Regions from separate parts of the Pseudarthrobacter sp. alpha12b genome, predicted to be linked through region 2. Evidence: predicted binding sites of a transcription regulator. Region 2 holds the regulator's gene; the other holds the start of a gene.
The links. Region 2 encodes HrcA, which represses chaperone genes, less so after heat shock. Its sites were predicted from a motif close to TTNGCACTCGNNNNNNNCGAGTGCNAA; they were not measured.
Positions count from the first base shown of each region.

Region 1 (8,303 bases), 1.6 Mb from region 2:
CAGGATTTCAATGTCGGTCCGTTCACCCGGATCCTCTTCGAGCGCCATCATCATGGCGTCCCGGGTCCATACCCTTCCCGAACTGCCGATCTCCATGAAGTCCGGGTGGAGAAGGACGGCGGTCCGGCCGATGTCCCCCCGCACCAGGGGGCCCAACAGCTCACGTTCGAGCTCTTCCACCAGCGCCTCGGGCGGGATGGACCCAGCCTGCTGGGTTGCCTCGGCCACTTCAAGGGCTTCGTTGTCCAGTTCGCTGAACAGGTCGAGCTCTTCGAAGGCTGAGACGGGTGCGGGAGTGGCCTTGGGTGCGTTGCCGGGCGCAGGCGATTTGCCGGCAGGTGCCGCCGCGGGGCGCGCGGGCGCAGCGGCCGGGATATCCAATGTGGCGGGCGGAAGGCCGACGCCGGAGGCAGGCTGCGCGGCCGCGGGGCGCGCGGAGGTGGCCGGGTGGTGGGCACCGGGAAATCCGGGCCCGGACCTTGCTGCCACCCCTTGCTGGTATGCGGTCGCAGCGGCCCTGGCCCGCTCGTCGGCTGCCTCATTCAGGTCATGGCCTGCGTGCCCCTTGACCCACTCGAAGGTGTAGGTCCTTCCGGCCAGCTCGCGGTCGAGTTCCTTCAGGATTTCCACGTTCAAAACGGGCTTTCCATCGGCCTTGCGCCAGCCCTTGCGCTTCCATCCCGGCATCCATTTGGTAATGGAGTTGATCACGTACTGGCTGTCGCAAAGAATGCGCAGGTCTTCCCCGGGCAAATGCGCCGTGGCACGCAGGAGGTCAAGGACAGCCATCAGCTCCCCCTGGTTGTTGGTCCCGTGCGGCCAGCCGCCGGCTCTCCAGCAATCGTCATTCACATACCAGGCCCAGCCGGCGGGGCCAGGGTTTCCCAAGGCTGAACCGTCAGCCGCTGCAGTAATCGTCACCGGTCCATCCTGCCAGAAGCAACTGACACTCGGCCGTCAACTGGCTGGGAAAACGTTTACCGAAAGTTCTTGACGGGGATGCCGAACGCGCGAAACAATCACAGCATTACTTAAGAAAACGTTTTCTGCGCTGCGGAGTGTTCGGGTAACCGCACCGCCGCGGTGCTGGAAATCAACCGGAAGGAACATCAATGACGATTCCAGTCATAAGCCGGCGCAGGTTCCAGCTTGGCGCTGCGGCCCTGGCCCTGTCCATCCTGGCCACGGGCTGCGGTGCCGCCGGCGGCTCCGGCGACAACGGGCAGGTGACCCTGCGGTTCGCATGGTGGGGCAACGAATACCTGAACGGACAGACGGACAAGGTCATCGCGGCCTTTGAAGCGTCGCACCCGAACGTCAAGATCAAGGCAGAGCCGGGCGAATGGTCGAGCTACTGGGACAAGCTGGCAACAAAAACTGCTGCCAATGATGCCCCTGACGTCATCCAGATGGACCAGAAATACATCGCCGAGTACGGCGGCCGCGGCGCTCTCATGGACCTGTCCAAGCAGGGCGGCATCGACACTTCAAAACTGGACAAGGAAGCACTCGCCTCCGGCCAGTACGACGGCGCACAGTACGGCCTGAGCACGGGCCAGAACGCCTACGTCATCATGGCCAACACCAAGGTGTTCCAGGCCGCGGGCGTACCCGTCCCGAATGATAAGACGTGGACGTGGAAGGAGTTCGTGGACACCGCTGCGAAGATCAGCGCGGCAGGTGATGGGAAGACCTATGGCGCCGCTTATGGCAGCAACGAGGCCGACCTGATCATCTGGTTGCGCCAGCACGGGGAAAATCTCTACTCCGGGGACGGCAAGCTCGACTTCGAGGCCGCCACGGCCGCGTCCTTCTGGGAACGGCTCAAGGAACAACGCGATTCCAAGGCGAGCCCACCTGCCACCGTGGCCACCGAGGACTCGGGGGCAGGACTGGAGGAAAGCCTGTTCGGCACAAACCGGGTGGGCATGGCCTGGTGGTGGACCAACCAGCTTGGGTCGCTCGAGGCCACCACCGGCAGCAGCATCAAGATGCTGCGGGCTCCGAGCGTCGACGGCGCATCGGCCAGTAACGGCATGTACTACAAGCCCACCATGTTCTGGTCCGCTTCCTCCCGTTCAAAGCATCCCAAGGAGGCCGCGGAGTTCATCAACTATCTGACCAACAGCCCGGAGGCCGGCGCCATCCTGATGACGGACAGGGGTGTACCCACAAACAGCGAAATCGTTTCCGGCATCACGTCCTCGCTGAAGCCGGCCGACACCACCGTGGTCGGGTTCCTGAAAGACATTGCACCGGATATCAAGGACGCGCCGCCGGTTCCTCCGGTGGGTGCGGGAAGCGTCCAGAACGTCATCAAGCGCTACACGGATGAAGTGCTGTACGACCGGTTGACCCCCCAGGCTGCGGCCGAAGCCTTCAAGAAGGAAGTCCAAGGGATGCTGGATTCGGCGCGGAAGTAACTCCCCGGGCAGGCTCCTGGCAGGCATACAAAGAATGCGGCCCCCTCGCAACGAGGGGGCCGCATTCTCTATGTCAGCGGGACAGGTCCCGGGTGGAAGGGCTAGAAGCCGCCCATTCCGCCCATGCCACCCATGTCGTCGCCGCCTGCAGGAGCAGCGTTCTTCTCCGGCTTGTCAGCAACAACTGCCTCGGTGGTGAGGAAGAGGCCGGCAATGGAGGCCGCGTTCTGCAGGGCAGAGCGGGTCACCTTGACGGGATCGTTGACGCCGGCGGCCAGCAGGTCGACGTACTCGCCGGTGGCTGCGTTCAGGCCGTGGCCGGCGGGCAGGCCGCGGACCTTGTCGACGACGACGCCGGGCTCGAGGCCGGCGTTGAAGGCGATCTGCTTCAGCGGAGCGTCGATGGCAACGCGGACGATGTTCGCACCGGTTGCTTCGTCGCCGGACAGCTGCAGGTTGGCGAACGCCTTGGCGCCGGCCTGGATCAGGGCCACGCCGCCACCGGCGACGATGCCTTCCTCAACGGCAGCCTTGGCGTTGCGCACTGCGTCTTCGATGCGGTGCTTGCGCTCCTTGAGCTCAACCTCGGTTGCGGCACCGGCCTTGATGACTGCAACGCCGCCGGCCAGCTTGGCCAGGCGCTCCTGCAGCTTCTCGCGGTCGTAGTCGGAGTCGGAGTTTTCGATCTCGGCGCGGATCTGGGAAACGCGGCCTGCGATCTGGTCGGCGTCGCCGGCACCCTCGACGATGGTGGTCTCGTCCTTGGTGACAACAACCTTGCGTGCCTGGCCCAGGAGTTCCAGCCCAGCCGTTTCCAGCTTCAGGCCGACTTCCTCGGAGATGACCTGGCCGCCGGTGAGGACGGCGATGTCGGCGAGCTGGGCCTTGCGGCGGTCACCGAAGCCCGGAGCCTTGACGGCGACGGACTTGAAGGTGCCACGGATCTTGTTGACGATCAGGGTGGCCAGGGCCTCACCCTCGATGTCTTCGGCGATGATCAGCAGCGGCTTGTTGGACTGCATGACCTTTTCCAGGACAGCAACCAGTTCCTTGACGTTGGAGATTTTGGAGTTGACGATCAGGATGTACGGATCCTCGAGGACCGTTTCCTGGCGCTCAGCGTCGGTGACGAAGTAGGCGGAGATGTAACCCTTGTCGAAGCGCATGCCTTCGGTGAGTTCCAGTTCCAGGCCGAAGGTGTTGGACTCCTCGACCGTAATGACGCCTTCCTTGCCCACCTTGTCCAGGGCTTCGGCGATGAGGGCACCGATCTCGTCGTCACCGGCGGAGATGGAGGCGGTGGCCGCGATCTCTTCCTTGGTTTCGATTTCCTTGGCGGAGTTCAGCAGCTCGGCGGTGACGGCGTCAACAGCCTTCTCGATGCCGCGCTTGAGGGACAGCGGGTCGGCGCCGGCTGCAACGTTGCGCAGGCCTTCCTTGACCAGGGCCTGGGCCAGGACGGTTGCCGTGGTGGTGCCGTCACCGGCAACGTCATCGGTCTTCTTGGCAACTTCCTTGACCAGCTCTGCGCCGATCTTCTCGTAAGGATCGTCCAGCTCGATCTCCTTGGCGATGGAAACACCATCGTTGGTGATCGTGGGGGCGCCCCACTTCTTTTCGAGGACGACGTTGCGTCCACGCGGGCCGAGGGTGACCTTAACGGCGTCGGCGAGGGTGTTCAGGCCACGCTCAAGGCCGCGGCGTGCCTCTTCATCAAATGCAATGATCTTGGCCATAACGGCAGTAGTCCTTTCGGGACAGTCGTTAAGAATGAACCTTCGCTGCAGTGCCCGCGACGGACGATCCTTTTGCCGGCAGCCTCTGTATGCCTCCGGGTGGGGATCTCACTGAAGTGAGGTGTTTCTTTCGCTCCTCGACCGGTGCCGCGCGCCGCCGGGTGGAACCAGGCGTTGCTTTAGCAGTCGGTGCGTCAGAGTGCTAAGTCAATAATTAGCACTCCCCAGGTGAGAGTGCAAGCGAAAAGACGCGGATGGGCCGCAGGAAGCGGCGGCTTCGCTAAGGGCGATCAGCCGGAGTGTCCAGCCGTCTCCCGGCCGGACAGAGTTGGGTTGTTGTCCGCTCCATACGTGTATACGGAGAAGACCGCTGTGGTGATGTCTCCGTTGGAATCGAAGGCAACCGGGCCTGATTCGCCGTCGTAATTGATGTCCGGGCCGGCCGCAAGGCCGCCGAGGCACTCCTTGTAGCTGAGGCACGGGGGCGCTCCGGCCCCGGAGCCTGCCGTCCCTCCGGAGACGGCAACCAGGTTGGCGGCAATGGAGCGCCCGGCGTCGTCCTGGGCACGTGCCGCCGCGAGGGCGGCCAGCGTGACGGCGTCATAGGTTTCAGCAGCGTACGAAACGTCCTTCAGGGCAGGGTCCACGGCCAGCAGTTTTCCCTGGAAGGCGGCAGTGGGCAGCTGTCCGGGGACGACGGCGCGGGCGCCCTCCAGGACCCTGGACGCGAGCCCGGATCCGTAGCGGGCGAAGGCGCCGTCGCTGAGGATGATCTTCGAGCCGCTGACGCCGGCATTGTTCAGCTCGGCCAGGGCGCCCTGCGCGCCTTCGCGGGCGATCAGGACCACCGCATCCGGTCTGGCTTTTCCGGCGGAGCGTGCGGCTTCGGCGGCGGCGCCGGACTTGAAAGCGGCTCCGGGCAGGACCGTGAGCCCGGATTTTTTCGCAGCCTCCGTGACGGCGGCCGAGAGGTCCTTGCCGTAGGAGCCTTCCTGGTACAGCACGCTGATGGTGGCAGCGCCGCCGTCCTTGGCGAGTTTTGCCAGCACGGGGCCTTGTGCGACGTCGGCCGGGGCGGTGCGGAAATAGTAGCCTCCGCTGGCAATTCCGGAGAGGGCGGCAGCGGTGTTGGCCGGCGAGATCAGCGGTATGCGCGCGTGGGACAGGACGTCCACAGCGGCGGTCGCGTGGCTGGAATCGGTGGGTCCGATGACCACGTCCGCTTTGGCGGCAACCAAGTCATTCGCCTGTCCTGCGGCTTCCCGTTCAGCATGCACCGGGAGCAGTTCCACCGGCCGGCCCTTGTGCCCGCCGGCGGCGTTGATTTCCTGGACGGCCAGCTTGGCGGCGGCCAGCTGGGGTGCAGTAAGGAAGGCGTTGTCCCCGGTGTTGTCCATGATCAGGCCCACCCGGAGGACGCCGTCGCCGGAGGCCTCCGCCGGCTCCACCCGGGCGTTGCCGCCGGTGCCGGCACATGCCGTCATCGAAAGAACCGCAGCCAGGGAAACGGCAAGGACGCGGGCTCCGGGGCGGTGAACCGGCATCACTGCGCGGGCCGGACGTTTTCTGCCTGCGGGCCTTTTTCGCCCTCGCCGACGTCCAGTTGTACCCGCTGGCCCTCGTCCAGGGCGCGGTACCCCTCTCCCTCGATGGCGGACCAGTGGACAAAGACATCCTCACCGGAGCCGTCAACGGTGATGAAGCCGTAGCCCTTTTCGGCGTTGAACCATTTGACGGTTCCCAGTGCCATGATGAACAACTCTTTCCGTTGGGGGCCAGGTGGAGACCGGACCGGCGTGACTGGACGGCGTACGGCTACCGGTAACCTGGGCCCAGGACCACTACCAGCGGTGCCTGGAATTCGGTGCTGCTCACCACGGTGGGGATGTTCAGCAGCCCGGCGAGCGCCTGGGCACTTGCCAGCTGCTGGGGGCCGGCGTAGAAAATCACGGAGGATTTTTGCGGGGCCCCGGACCAGTTGCCCACCTGCCCGAGCCGCCAGCCGTCAACCTGGACAGTTCCGCCTACCCGGCTGGCCAGCCCCGCAGTGCCGGCGGCGTTGTAGATGGCAACTGCCTGGGTCCTGTCGGCCGCGGCCTGCTGCGTGGCAGAGGCCGTAGGTGCGGACCCGGGCTCGTCGCTCTGGGTGGGGCCGGCAGAGGCGGACGGAGCCGGGGCATCAGTAGGGGTGGAAGCCGCAGCCTGCGTGGCCGAAGGCGTGGACCCGGTTCCGGCCAGCGGAGCTGACTCCACGCTTGCCGATACCTGGCTGGCGGTGGTGTTGAAGCCAAGTTTGGGGAGTATCAGGAAGGACACCAACCCAATGGCGAGGGCTGCCATACCCACCGCCAGGATTGGCCACAGCCGCACGCGGGACGGGGCCGAAGCCGTCCGGTGGACACCTTGTCGCGACGCGGCCTCCGGGACCTTGTCGAATTCATCGCGGGCGTATCTGGTCATGGTGGAAGGACATCCTTGTTGATTGCGGCTGTTGTCCCGGCCTGGGGCGTCTTAAGCGTCGGATCCCAGGCGCCGGGCAGTACGTGCACGGTGGCGCGACGTACGTAGTCTACGCAATCTCTTGACCAGCATGGGATCGTGGGCCAGGGCATCCTCGCGGTCAATCAGTGCATTGAGGAGCTGGTAATAGTGGGTTGCGGAGAGGTCAAACAAGTCCCTGATGGCCTGTTCCTTGGCCCCTGCGTACTTCCACCACTGCCGTTCCAGTGCCAGCATCTGCTGTTCGCGCTCGGAAAGGGAGGACTCACGAAGGCTGAAATCCGCCAGGAGGGACTTCCGTGGATCCTGCTCCGGCAGGTGTTCCCGGGCCGGTTCCGCCACGGCGCACTCCTTCGCTGGTTACGGTAAATGTCTCACCCCTATGCTAGCCGCCGAATAACAGCAGTGTCATTTGCGCTGGTCCGCAGCCGCCAGGGACGCGGGGCCGGTTCGCGCCGGGCTCCTGCAAGAATGGAACGATGTTTGAATCGGATGCGCTGTTTGAGCTGCAGCAGGACCCGGCGGACACCCTCCGCTTCGCTGACCTGGCGGAGATGCCGATGGAAGAGCTGATGGCTCCGGACTGGGCCGCGGCACTGCAGGGTGTGGAAGGCAAGCTCCGCTCCGTCCTGGCCTTCCTGGCTGCTGAGGAGGCGGCAGGGCACCAGCTCCTGCCGCCGCCGTCGAACGTCCTGCGGGCCTTCCGCCAGCCGCTGGCCGGCGTGAAGGTCCTCATTGTCGGGCAGGACCCTTATCCCACGCCGGGACACGCGGTCGGCCTGTCCTTTTCCGTCGACCCGCACACCCGCCCCATCCCCCGCAGCCTGGTGAATATCTACCGGGAGCTGGAATCGGACCTGGGCATCCCCCCGCGCGTCCATGGCGACCTGTCCCCGTGGGCGGAGCAGGGCGTGCTGCTCCTGAACCGGGTGCTCACGGTCAGGGCCGGGGCGGCTGGCTCACACCGCGGCAAGGGCTGGGAGGAAATTACGACGGCGGCAATCACCGCACTGGCCGGCCGCAAGTCCCCGGACGGGTCAGGAGTACCCCTGGTGGCCGTGCTGTGGGGCAAGGAGGCTGAGGCTGTCCGGCCGCTGCTGGCCGGTACCCCCGCCGTCTCCAGCCCTCACCCCAGTCCGTTGTCCGCCTCCCGCGGGTTCTTTGGTTCCAGGCCGTTCAGCCGCGTGAACCAGTTACTCCGGGATCAAGGTGCGCCGGACGTAACGTGGGAACTCCCGCCGTCGCCCTAGCTAGGCTTGCCTTATGAGCACTGTCCCCGCCGACACCAGCGCAACCAAGAAGAGCCGCCCGCAGGTCAACCTCACCGTGCTGCGCAAGGAGCAGTTGTCCCCGCACATGGTCCGGATCGTGGCCGGCGGGGAGGGCTTCAGCGATTTCGTGAATAACGGGTTCGTGGACCGCTACGTGAAAATCGTCTTTCCGCAGCCCGGCGTGGAGTACCCCTCCCCCTTGGACCTTTGGACGGTCCGGGAAACCATGCCGCGCGAGCAGTGGCCCTTCACCCGCACCTATACGCTGCGCTGGGTGGACCCGGAGGCCCGGGAGCTCGCTATCGACTTCGTGGTCCATGGCGACGAAGGCCTCGCAGGTCCATGGGCGGCCAGGGCCCAGCCCGGTGAGACGC
Region 1 is NZ_CP196746.1:4,496,669-4,504,971, reverse strand. Features, by position in the region: gene ACTAQI_RS20900 (RNase H family protein) at 1-921, opposite strand, end outside; gene ACTAQI_RS20895 (ABC transporter substrate-binding protein) at 1,113-2,423, shown strand; gene groL (chaperonin GroEL) at 2,525-4,159, opposite strand; gene ACTAQI_RS20885 (ABC transporter substrate-binding protein) at 4,450-5,703, opposite strand; gene ACTAQI_RS20880 (cold-shock protein) at 5,703-5,909, opposite strand; gene ACTAQI_RS20875 (LytR C-terminal domain-containing protein) at 5,975-6,619, opposite strand; gene ACTAQI_RS20870 (DUF3263 domain-containing protein) at 6,671-7,000, opposite strand; gene ACTAQI_RS20865 (uracil-DNA glycosylase) at 7,138-7,908, shown strand; gene ACTAQI_RS20860 (siderophore-interacting protein) at 7,922-8,303, shown strand, end outside.
Region 1: a site for HrcA is predicted at 4,339-4,365, ahead of groL (chaperonin GroEL). Genes of this name have one in related genera too.

Region 2 (8,303 bases):
AGGCGCGCGACATGAAGGCCCAGTACCTGGACCGGATGGACATCGAGCGCGAACGCGGCATCACCATCAAGTCCCAGGCCGTCCGCATGCCGTGGGAGGTGGACGGTGTCAGTTACGCGCTGAACATGATCGACACCCCGGGACACGTGGACTTCACCTACGAGGTCTCCAGGTCACTGGCGGCTTGCGAGGGCGCGATCCTGCTGGTGGACGCAGCCCAGGGCATTGAGGCCCAGACGCTCGCGAACCTGTACCTGGCCATGGAAAACAACCTCGCCATCATCCCGGTCCTGAACAAGATCGACCTGCCGGCGGCGCAGCCTGAAAAGTACGCAGCCGAGCTGGCCAGCCTGATCGGCGGCGATCCTGAGGATGTCCTGCGGGTGTCGGGCAAGACCGGCGTTGGCGTGGAAGCCCTCCTGGACAAGATCGTCCGCGACCTGCCGGCGCCGAAGGGCGACCCCGATGCGCCGGCCCGTGCCATGATCTTCGACTCGGTCTACGACACCTACCGCGGCGTGGTCACCTACGTGCGCGTGGTGGACGGGATGCTCCACCCGCGTGAACGCATCCAGATGATGTCCACCAGGGCCTCGCACGAACTCCTGGAAATCGGCGTCAGCTCCCCGGAACCCACACCCTCCAAGGGCTTGGGCGTTGGCGAAGTGGGCTACCTGATCACCGGTGTGAAGGACGTCCGCCAGTCCAAGGTCGGCGATACCGTCACCAACCTGGCCAAGCCGGCCGCCGAGTCGCTGCCCGGCTACGCCGATGCCAAACCCATGGTGTTCTCCGGCCTGTACCCCCTGGACGGCGCCGACTACCCGGTGCTGCGCGACGCCCTCGAAAAACTCATGCTCAACGACGCAGCACTGGTGTATGAACCGGAGACCTCTGCTGCTCTGGGCTTCGGCTTCCGTGTGGGCTTCCTGGGCCTGCTGCACCTTGAGATCACCCGCGAACGCCTGGAACGCGAATACAACCTGGACCTCATCTCCACGGCACCCAACGTGGAATACGAGGTGACCCTGGAGGACAAGAAGGTGGTCCGCGTGACCAACCCCAGCGAATACCCCACGGGCAAGATCGCAGAGGTGCGCGAACCGATGGTCTCCGCGACCATCCTGGCCCCCAACGAGTTCGTCGGCGCCATCATGGAGCTGTGCCAGTCACGCCGCGGCGTGATGGGCGGCATGGACTACCTTTCCGAGGACCGGGTGGAAATCCGTTACCGCCTGCCGCTGGCGGAAATCGTCTTCGACTTCTTCGACATCCTGAAGTCAAAGACCCGTGGCTACGGCTCCCTGGACTGGAAAGCCGACGGCGAACAGGTTGCCGACCTTGTGAAGGTCGATATCATGCTCCAGGGCGAACAAGTGGACGCCTTCAGTGCCATCACCCACCGGGACAAGGCCTATGCCTACGGCGTGATGATGACCGGGAAGCTCCGCGAACTCATCCCGCGGCAGCAGTTCGAGGTGCCCATCCAGGCGGCCATCGGCTCCAGGATCATCGCCCGCGAAAGCATCAGGGCCATCCGCAAGGACGTGCTTGCCAAGTGCTACGGCGGTGACATCTCACGAAAGCGCAAGCTGCTGGAGAAGCAAAAAGAAGGCAAGAAGCGCATGAAAATGGTGGGAACGGTGGAGGTTCCGCAGGAAGCGTTCATCGCGGCCCTCACCACCGACGAATCAAAGGACAAGGCCAAGAAGAAGTGACCACCGCGCAGGCGGGGACCCGCTGATGCCCAGCGTCCTTCCCCTTGGCGACCCGGCGCCGTCGGACGGTCTGCTGCCTGCACAGGCAGCGGACGGTGCGGCGGCCCGGGCCTTTGGCCTGTACGTCCACATTCCGTTCTGCGCCGTGCGCTGCGGGTACTGCGACTTCAACACCTACACCGCCACGGAACTGGGCGGCGGCGCGTCACAGGACGCCTACGCCCAAACCGCTGTGTCGGAAGTTTCCCTGGCCGGCACCGTGATGGCACGGTCCGGGCTGCCGGAGCGGAAGCTCAGCACAGTCTTTTTCGGGGGCGGCACGCCCACCCTGCTGCCGGCTGATGACCTTGCCCTGATCCTTCGCGCTGCCGTCGGCCAGTGGGGCATCGAGGACGGCGCCGAGGTGACCACCGAAGCCAACCCCGATTCGGTCACCCCCGAATCGCTCGCCGTCCTCAAGGATGCGGGGTTCACCAGGGTCTCCTTCGGGATGCAGTCCGCCGTCCCGCACGTGCTCAAGGTCCTGGACCGCACCCACACCCCCAGCAGGGTTCCGCAGGTGGTGCAGTGGGCACGGGAGGCCGGACTGGATGTCAGCCTGGACCTGATTTACGGCACGCCGGGGGAGTCGCTGGCCGACTGGCGCCACTCCCTGGAGACTGCCCTCTCCTACCAGCCGGACCACATCAGCGCCTACGCCCTGATTGTCGAGGACGGGACCAAGCTGGCCGCGCAGATGCGCCGCGGTGAGGTGCCGGGAATTGACGACGACGACCACGCCGACAAGTACGAACTCGCCGACCAGCTCATCACCGAAGCCGGACTCGGCTGGTATGAGGTCAGCAACTGGGCGCGGAGCCCGGAACACGCGTGCCGCCACAACCTGGCCTACTGGCGTGGCGACGACTGGTGGGGCATCGGCCCGGGCGCACATTCGCACGTGGGCGGGGTGCGCTGGTGGAACGTGAAGCACCCGTCCGCTTATGCGAACCGCCTGTCCCAGGGGCTGTCGCCCGCGGCGGGCAGGGAGACGCTGGATGCCGAAACCAGGAACCTGGAGCGGGTGATGCTGGAAGCGCGTCTTCAGTCAGGGCTTGAAGTCTCCACTCTCAGCGCAGCCGGACGGCACGAAGTGGCCGGCCTGATCGCTGACGGCCTGGTGGAACCTGTCGCTGCTTTCCAGGGCCGCCTGGTCCTCACGCTCAAGGGCAGGCTCCTCGCGGACGCGGTAGTCCGGCGTATCCTGCCCGACTGACCGGGCCCACGCCCGTCGGATCCTCCCCGCGGGCCGGTGGCCCGGGCGAGGGAGGAGCGGCTACTTAATCCAGCGCAGGTTGTACTGGTAGCGGTGCGGCTGGCCCTTGTTGACGTGGATCCCTGCTGCCACGGAGAAGCAGGTGAGCGCCACCCAGATCAGGGTGGCGATGACCGCGAAGATGTTTCCCACATAGGGGATGAACACCAGGATGTTGGCCAGCACGGCGGCGATGGTGGGCGGCAGGCTGAAGTTCAGCGCTTCCTTCGACTCCTGCGCGGTGAACGGTCCGCGGTCCCGGAAGATCAGGTAGATCAGCAGGGACGGAATGCACCCCAGGATCCCGCCGAAGTGGGCCAGCGTGGCCCATTGGCGGTCTTCGCTGGCCGTGAGCGGCAGCGCATTGGCGGGGACGCCATGGTACTCGGAGCGGCCCTGGCCGTCCCTGTGATCACGTGCGTTTTCTGCCACAGTCTGTTCCTTCGGAGGTGCAAGTGGTGCTGACTTCATGTATGGGCGCGGTGTGCAGCGGCCTTGGGAAAAGGCGCTGCACTACCAAGAATACTGGCTCCGGGGCCGGTGCCCGGCCTTCAGGGGGCGGTGAGGAAGTCGATGACTTCCTCAACCCGCCCCAGCAGGGACGCTTCCAGGTCCGCGTACGTACGTACCGCACCCAGCAGTTTCTGCCATCCCAGGCCGATGTCCTCCTTGGTGGCGTGCGGCCAGCCAAAGGCCTTCAGGATTCCGGTCTTCCAGTCCTGTCCGCGGGGCACGGCGGGCCATTTTTCGATGCCCAGGACAGCGGGGCGGATCGCCTGCCAGACGTCCACATAGGGGTGGCCGACGATCAGGACATTTCCGGCCGCGCCGGGGGATGCCATGACGGCGTCGGCTATGCGGGACTCCTTGGAGTCGGGGACAAGGTGGTCCACAAGCACGCCGAGGCGACGGCCCGGACCCGGTTTGAAGCCGGCAACTGCAGCGGCGAGGTCGTCAATGCCGTGCAGGGGTTCGACGACGATGCCTTCCACCCGAAGGTCGTCTCCCCAGACCTTTTCCACCAGTTCGGCATCGTGCTTGCCCTCCACCCAGATGCGGCTTGCCTTGGCGACCTGGGCCCGCTGGCCGGCGACCCGGACGGAGCCTGAGGCTGTCCTGCCGGCGGCAGGGCCGGCGGTTGCCGGCCGGGGAGCGGGAGGCATCAGCCGGATGGGCCGGCCCTCAAGGAGGAAACCGAAGCCGAGCTTGAAGGACCGGGACTTCCCGCGGCGGTCCTCCAGTGCCACGACGTGCATGCCGCCGGACTTTTCCACCCGTGTGACGGCGCCGACCCAGCCTGACTGGACATCCTCGAGCACCATGCCACGTTCCACCGGCACCTCGGGCAATTCCGCCTTGGCCGGGGCGGATATGCCGCGGGGCCCCCAGTTTTGGTAATCCATGGATTCGATCCGCCTAGCGCTAGGTCCTCCGCACCGGAATTTCGCCCGGAGCGGTACCAATGCTAACAACGGGCCGAGGCATAATAGACTGTTAGCACTTAGGCATGTCGAGTGCTAACACTGGTGGCACCTGGCGGGGTTGGCGCCCCGGACCATGGATGGAGGTGGAGAGTGAGCGAGCCACGCAAACTGGAAGTGCTGCGGGCCATCGTTGAGGACTACGTCCACTCCCGCGAACCGGTCGGGTCAAAGGCCCTGGTCGAGCGGCATCATCTGGGGGTTTCCAGCGCAACCATCCGCAATGACATGGCGGCCCTTGAAGACGAGGGACTGATCACGGCCCCGCACACCAGTGCGGGGCGGATTCCCACGGACAAGGGTTACCGGCTCTTTGTCGACCAGATCTCGGCAGTCAAGCCCCTGTCGGCAGCGGAGCGCCGGGCCATCCAGTCCCTGCTGGAAGGCGCAGACGACCTCGACGACGTCCTGGACCGCACCGTCCGGCTGCTGTCGCAGCTGACCAACCAGGTGGCTGTGGTCCAGTATCCGCACCTCAGCAAGGCTCTGGTGCGCCACATCGAATTCGTGCTCCTGGCCCCCCGCAAGGTGCTGGTGGTGCTGATTGCCAACAGCGGCAAGGTGGAGCAGCGTGTCATCGACGTCGGCCAGGACCTTGGCGACGACGCACTGGCCGCGCTCCGTACCCGCTTCCTTGCCGCGCTGGCCGGAACTCCGTTGAGCCAGCTGGCCAAGGCGCTCCCCGCCGTCGTAGCCGGAACTGCGCACGGCCAGCGCCAGGCCGCGCACGCGCTGGCGCATGGACTGGAGGGCCTGGCACAAAACACCAGGGAGGACCGGATGGTCATGGCCGGAACGGCGAACCTGGCCAGGTCCAACGTGGATTTCCCCCTCAGCATCGGCCCCGTGCTCGAGGCACTGGAGGAGCAGGTGGTGATGCTGCGGCTGTTGAGCGAAATGGCCCAGGACCATCGGGGAGTGGCTGTCAGTATCGGAAGGGAAAACCCATATGACGGCCTTGCCGAAGCCTCCGTGGTGGCCACCGGCTACGGCCCGGACAGTGCCGCGAAGGTAGGGATCCTCGGCCCAACCAGGATGGACTATCCCACCACCATGGCCGCCGTCAGGGCTGTGGCCCGCTACCTTTCCAGGATTTTGGGGCCCTGACTCTTCGCCGCCGGAGCCTTTTCCGGACCGGAACAGAGAGCGGGGCCGCCCAAACTGAACGCAGTACAACAAGGAAGAGATACGAACTTTGAGCAGCCACTATGACGTCCTTGGAGTCTCACCCGAAGCTACGGGCGAAGAGATCAAAAAGGCCTACCGCAAACTGGCCCGCACCCTTCACCCGGACGTAAACCCCGGTGCGGACGCTTCAGAACGCTTCAAGGCGGTAACTCACGCCTACGAGGTCCTTTCCGACCCCCAAAAGCGGAGGATCTACGACACCACGGGCAACGAGAACGGCACGGACAACGGCTTCGGCGGTGCCGGTTACGCAGGCCAGGGCTTCGCATTCCAGGACATCTTCGACACCTTCTTCGGCGCCGGGGGCACCTCCGGCCCGGCTTCCCGCGTCCGCCGTGGCCAGGACGCCCTCATCAGCGTCCGGATCGACCTTCGCGACGCCGTGTTCGGCGTGAACAAGAAGCTCGAAGTGGACACTGCCGTGGTCTGCCCCACCTGTGACGGATCCTGCTGCCGGCCCGGCACCCACCCCGAACGCTGCGACATCTGCGGCGGCAGCGGCCAGGTCCAGCGGGCCGTGCGCTCCATCCTGGGCCAGGTCATGACGGCCGCCCCCTGCGGAACCTGCGAAGGCTTCGGCACGGTCATCAAGGATCCCTGCAACGAATGCAGCGGCCAGGGCCGTATCCGCAGCCGGCGGTCGCTGACCATCAAGGTTCCCGCCGGTGTGGCCACCGGAACCCGGATCCAGCTCGCCGGGCAGGGCGAAGCCGGACCTGCAGGCGGACCGGCCGGTGACCTGTACGTGGAAATCCGCGTCAACAATGACGCCACCTACGTACGGGAAGGCGATGACCTGCACGCCACCCTGCACATCCCCATGACGGCGGCTGCACTGGGCACGGACGTCAGCCTGGAAACGTTCGACGGCACCCAGGACATCGACGTCAAGCCCGGAACACAGTCCGGCGAGATCATCACCCTGCGCGGCCTGGGTGTCACGCACCTGAGGGGATACGGCCGCGGGGACCTGAAGGTCCACCTCCAGGTGGACACGCCGGCCAAGCTCGACCCGGCACAGGAGGACCTCCTCCGGCAGCTCGCCAAGCTCCGCGGCGAACAGATCACCGAGGGCAAGCTCGCCGCCAGCGGCGGCATGTTCGCCAAGCTCCGGGACCGGCTCGGTAACCTGTAGCGGTGAGCAACCCCGTCTTCTTCACCTCCGCCGGTTCACTGGCGGGCATGGTGCCCGGCCAACTCTTTGTCCTGGAAGGGCCAGAGGCCCGGCATGCTGTGACCGTCAAACGCCTGTCTCCGGGCGAGGCGGTGGACATTGTCGACGGCGCCGGCGCCCGCATGAGCGGAAAGGTCGTCTCCGCCGCGTCCTCGGGACTTGAAGTGGAGTGCGGCGCACTGGTAGTGGAAGACAGGCCGGACGTCCGGCTGGTGCTGGTTCAGGCCCTGGCGAAGGGCGACCGCGACGAACTGGCCATTGAAACGGCCACCGAGCTGGGCATCGATGCCGTCATTCCCTGGCAGTCGGAACGGTCCATTGTCCGCTGGAAAGGTGACAGGGCCGCCCGCGCCCATGCCAAGTGGGAGTCCACCGTGGCCGCCGCCGCCAAACAGGCGCGGCGCGCCTGGATTCCCGAGGTCCGGGCCGCCGTCGATACTGCCGGGCTTTCCGCCGCCGTGGAGGGTGCAGACCTGGCCGTCATCCTCCACGAAGATGCCGTGCGTCCGCTGCGGACCGTCCTGGAAGCGTGGCAGGGGAGTGGGCACGAGGGGATCCGGGAAGTCCTGCTGATCGTCGGCCCGGAAGGCGGAATCAGCCCGCGGGAAGTAACGAAACTCTGCGACAAAGGCGCTGTGACCGCCCTGTTGGGGCACCACGTCCTGCGGTCATCCACGGCCGGCCCTGCCGCCGTCGTGCTTGCAAGCGACATCCTTGGCCGGTGGGCGGTTACCTGACCTTGAAGGACCGGGTGTCCTCGTTGCGGTCCGGCTCCCCGCCGGAACCTGCCTGCGCCACCCGGAGCTCATAGTCGCCGGCCGGCAGGTTCAGTGCCAGCGTAAAGACGCCCGCCTGCCCCTGCCCGGCGCCGGCCGTGGTTTCACCGGTCAGGAACGGGGCCTTGCTGCCGCCGTCCCCGGACTGCAGGATCTGCCAGCGGAGCTTTGCTCCCGGCGACGTGCTGCGGCCGGTGATCTTTACGCTGCCGGCAGGCACCTCGGTGTTTTCCTGCGGATCAATGATCCACACCGGCGCCACCAGCCCGGCAGCACGGGTCATCAGTGCGCCCAGCTGGACTTTTCCGAACGCGACGTAGTCCGTGTGGCCGTCTACGAGGATCCGCACCCGGATCTGCTGCCCTGTGTCGATCAGGCCCGAGCTGGCGGCGGCGGCAGTTGCCGTGTAGATCAGCTGTTGGATGGCGCGGGCGGCCATGTCGGCGTCGAGGTTGCTGTTGAAGGCGTCAGCCGAGACGTCGACCGTGATGACGTCCTTGCCCGAAATGGAGGTGGCAAGTTTGTCCGGGTTCTGCCAGGGCGTAAAGAAGTCCGGGTCCAGCGGCTTCTCCGACATCATGGCGCGCAGTGCCCGCGTCACCGGGTTCTCCTGTTCCGGGACGTCGCGGAATTCACGGTAGAGGAAGATGTTCCCGCCGCTGCGGCCAATCC
Region 2 is NZ_CP196746.1:1,421,198-1,429,500, reverse strand. Features, by position in the region: gene lepA (translation elongation factor 4) at 1-1,718, shown strand, start outside; gene hemW (radical SAM family heme chaperone HemW) at 1,744-2,973, shown strand; gene ACTAQI_RS06420 (DUF4870 domain-containing protein) at 3,034-3,444, opposite strand; gene ACTAQI_RS06415 (DUF3097 domain-containing protein) at 3,564-4,415, opposite strand; gene hrcA (heat-inducible transcriptional repressor HrcA) at 4,587-5,600, shown strand; gene dnaJ (molecular chaperone DnaJ) at 5,689-6,816, shown strand; gene ACTAQI_RS06400 (16S rRNA (uracil(1498)-N(3))-methyltransferase) at 6,819-7,592, shown strand; gene ACTAQI_RS06395 (GerMN domain-containing protein) at 7,585-8,303, opposite strand, start outside.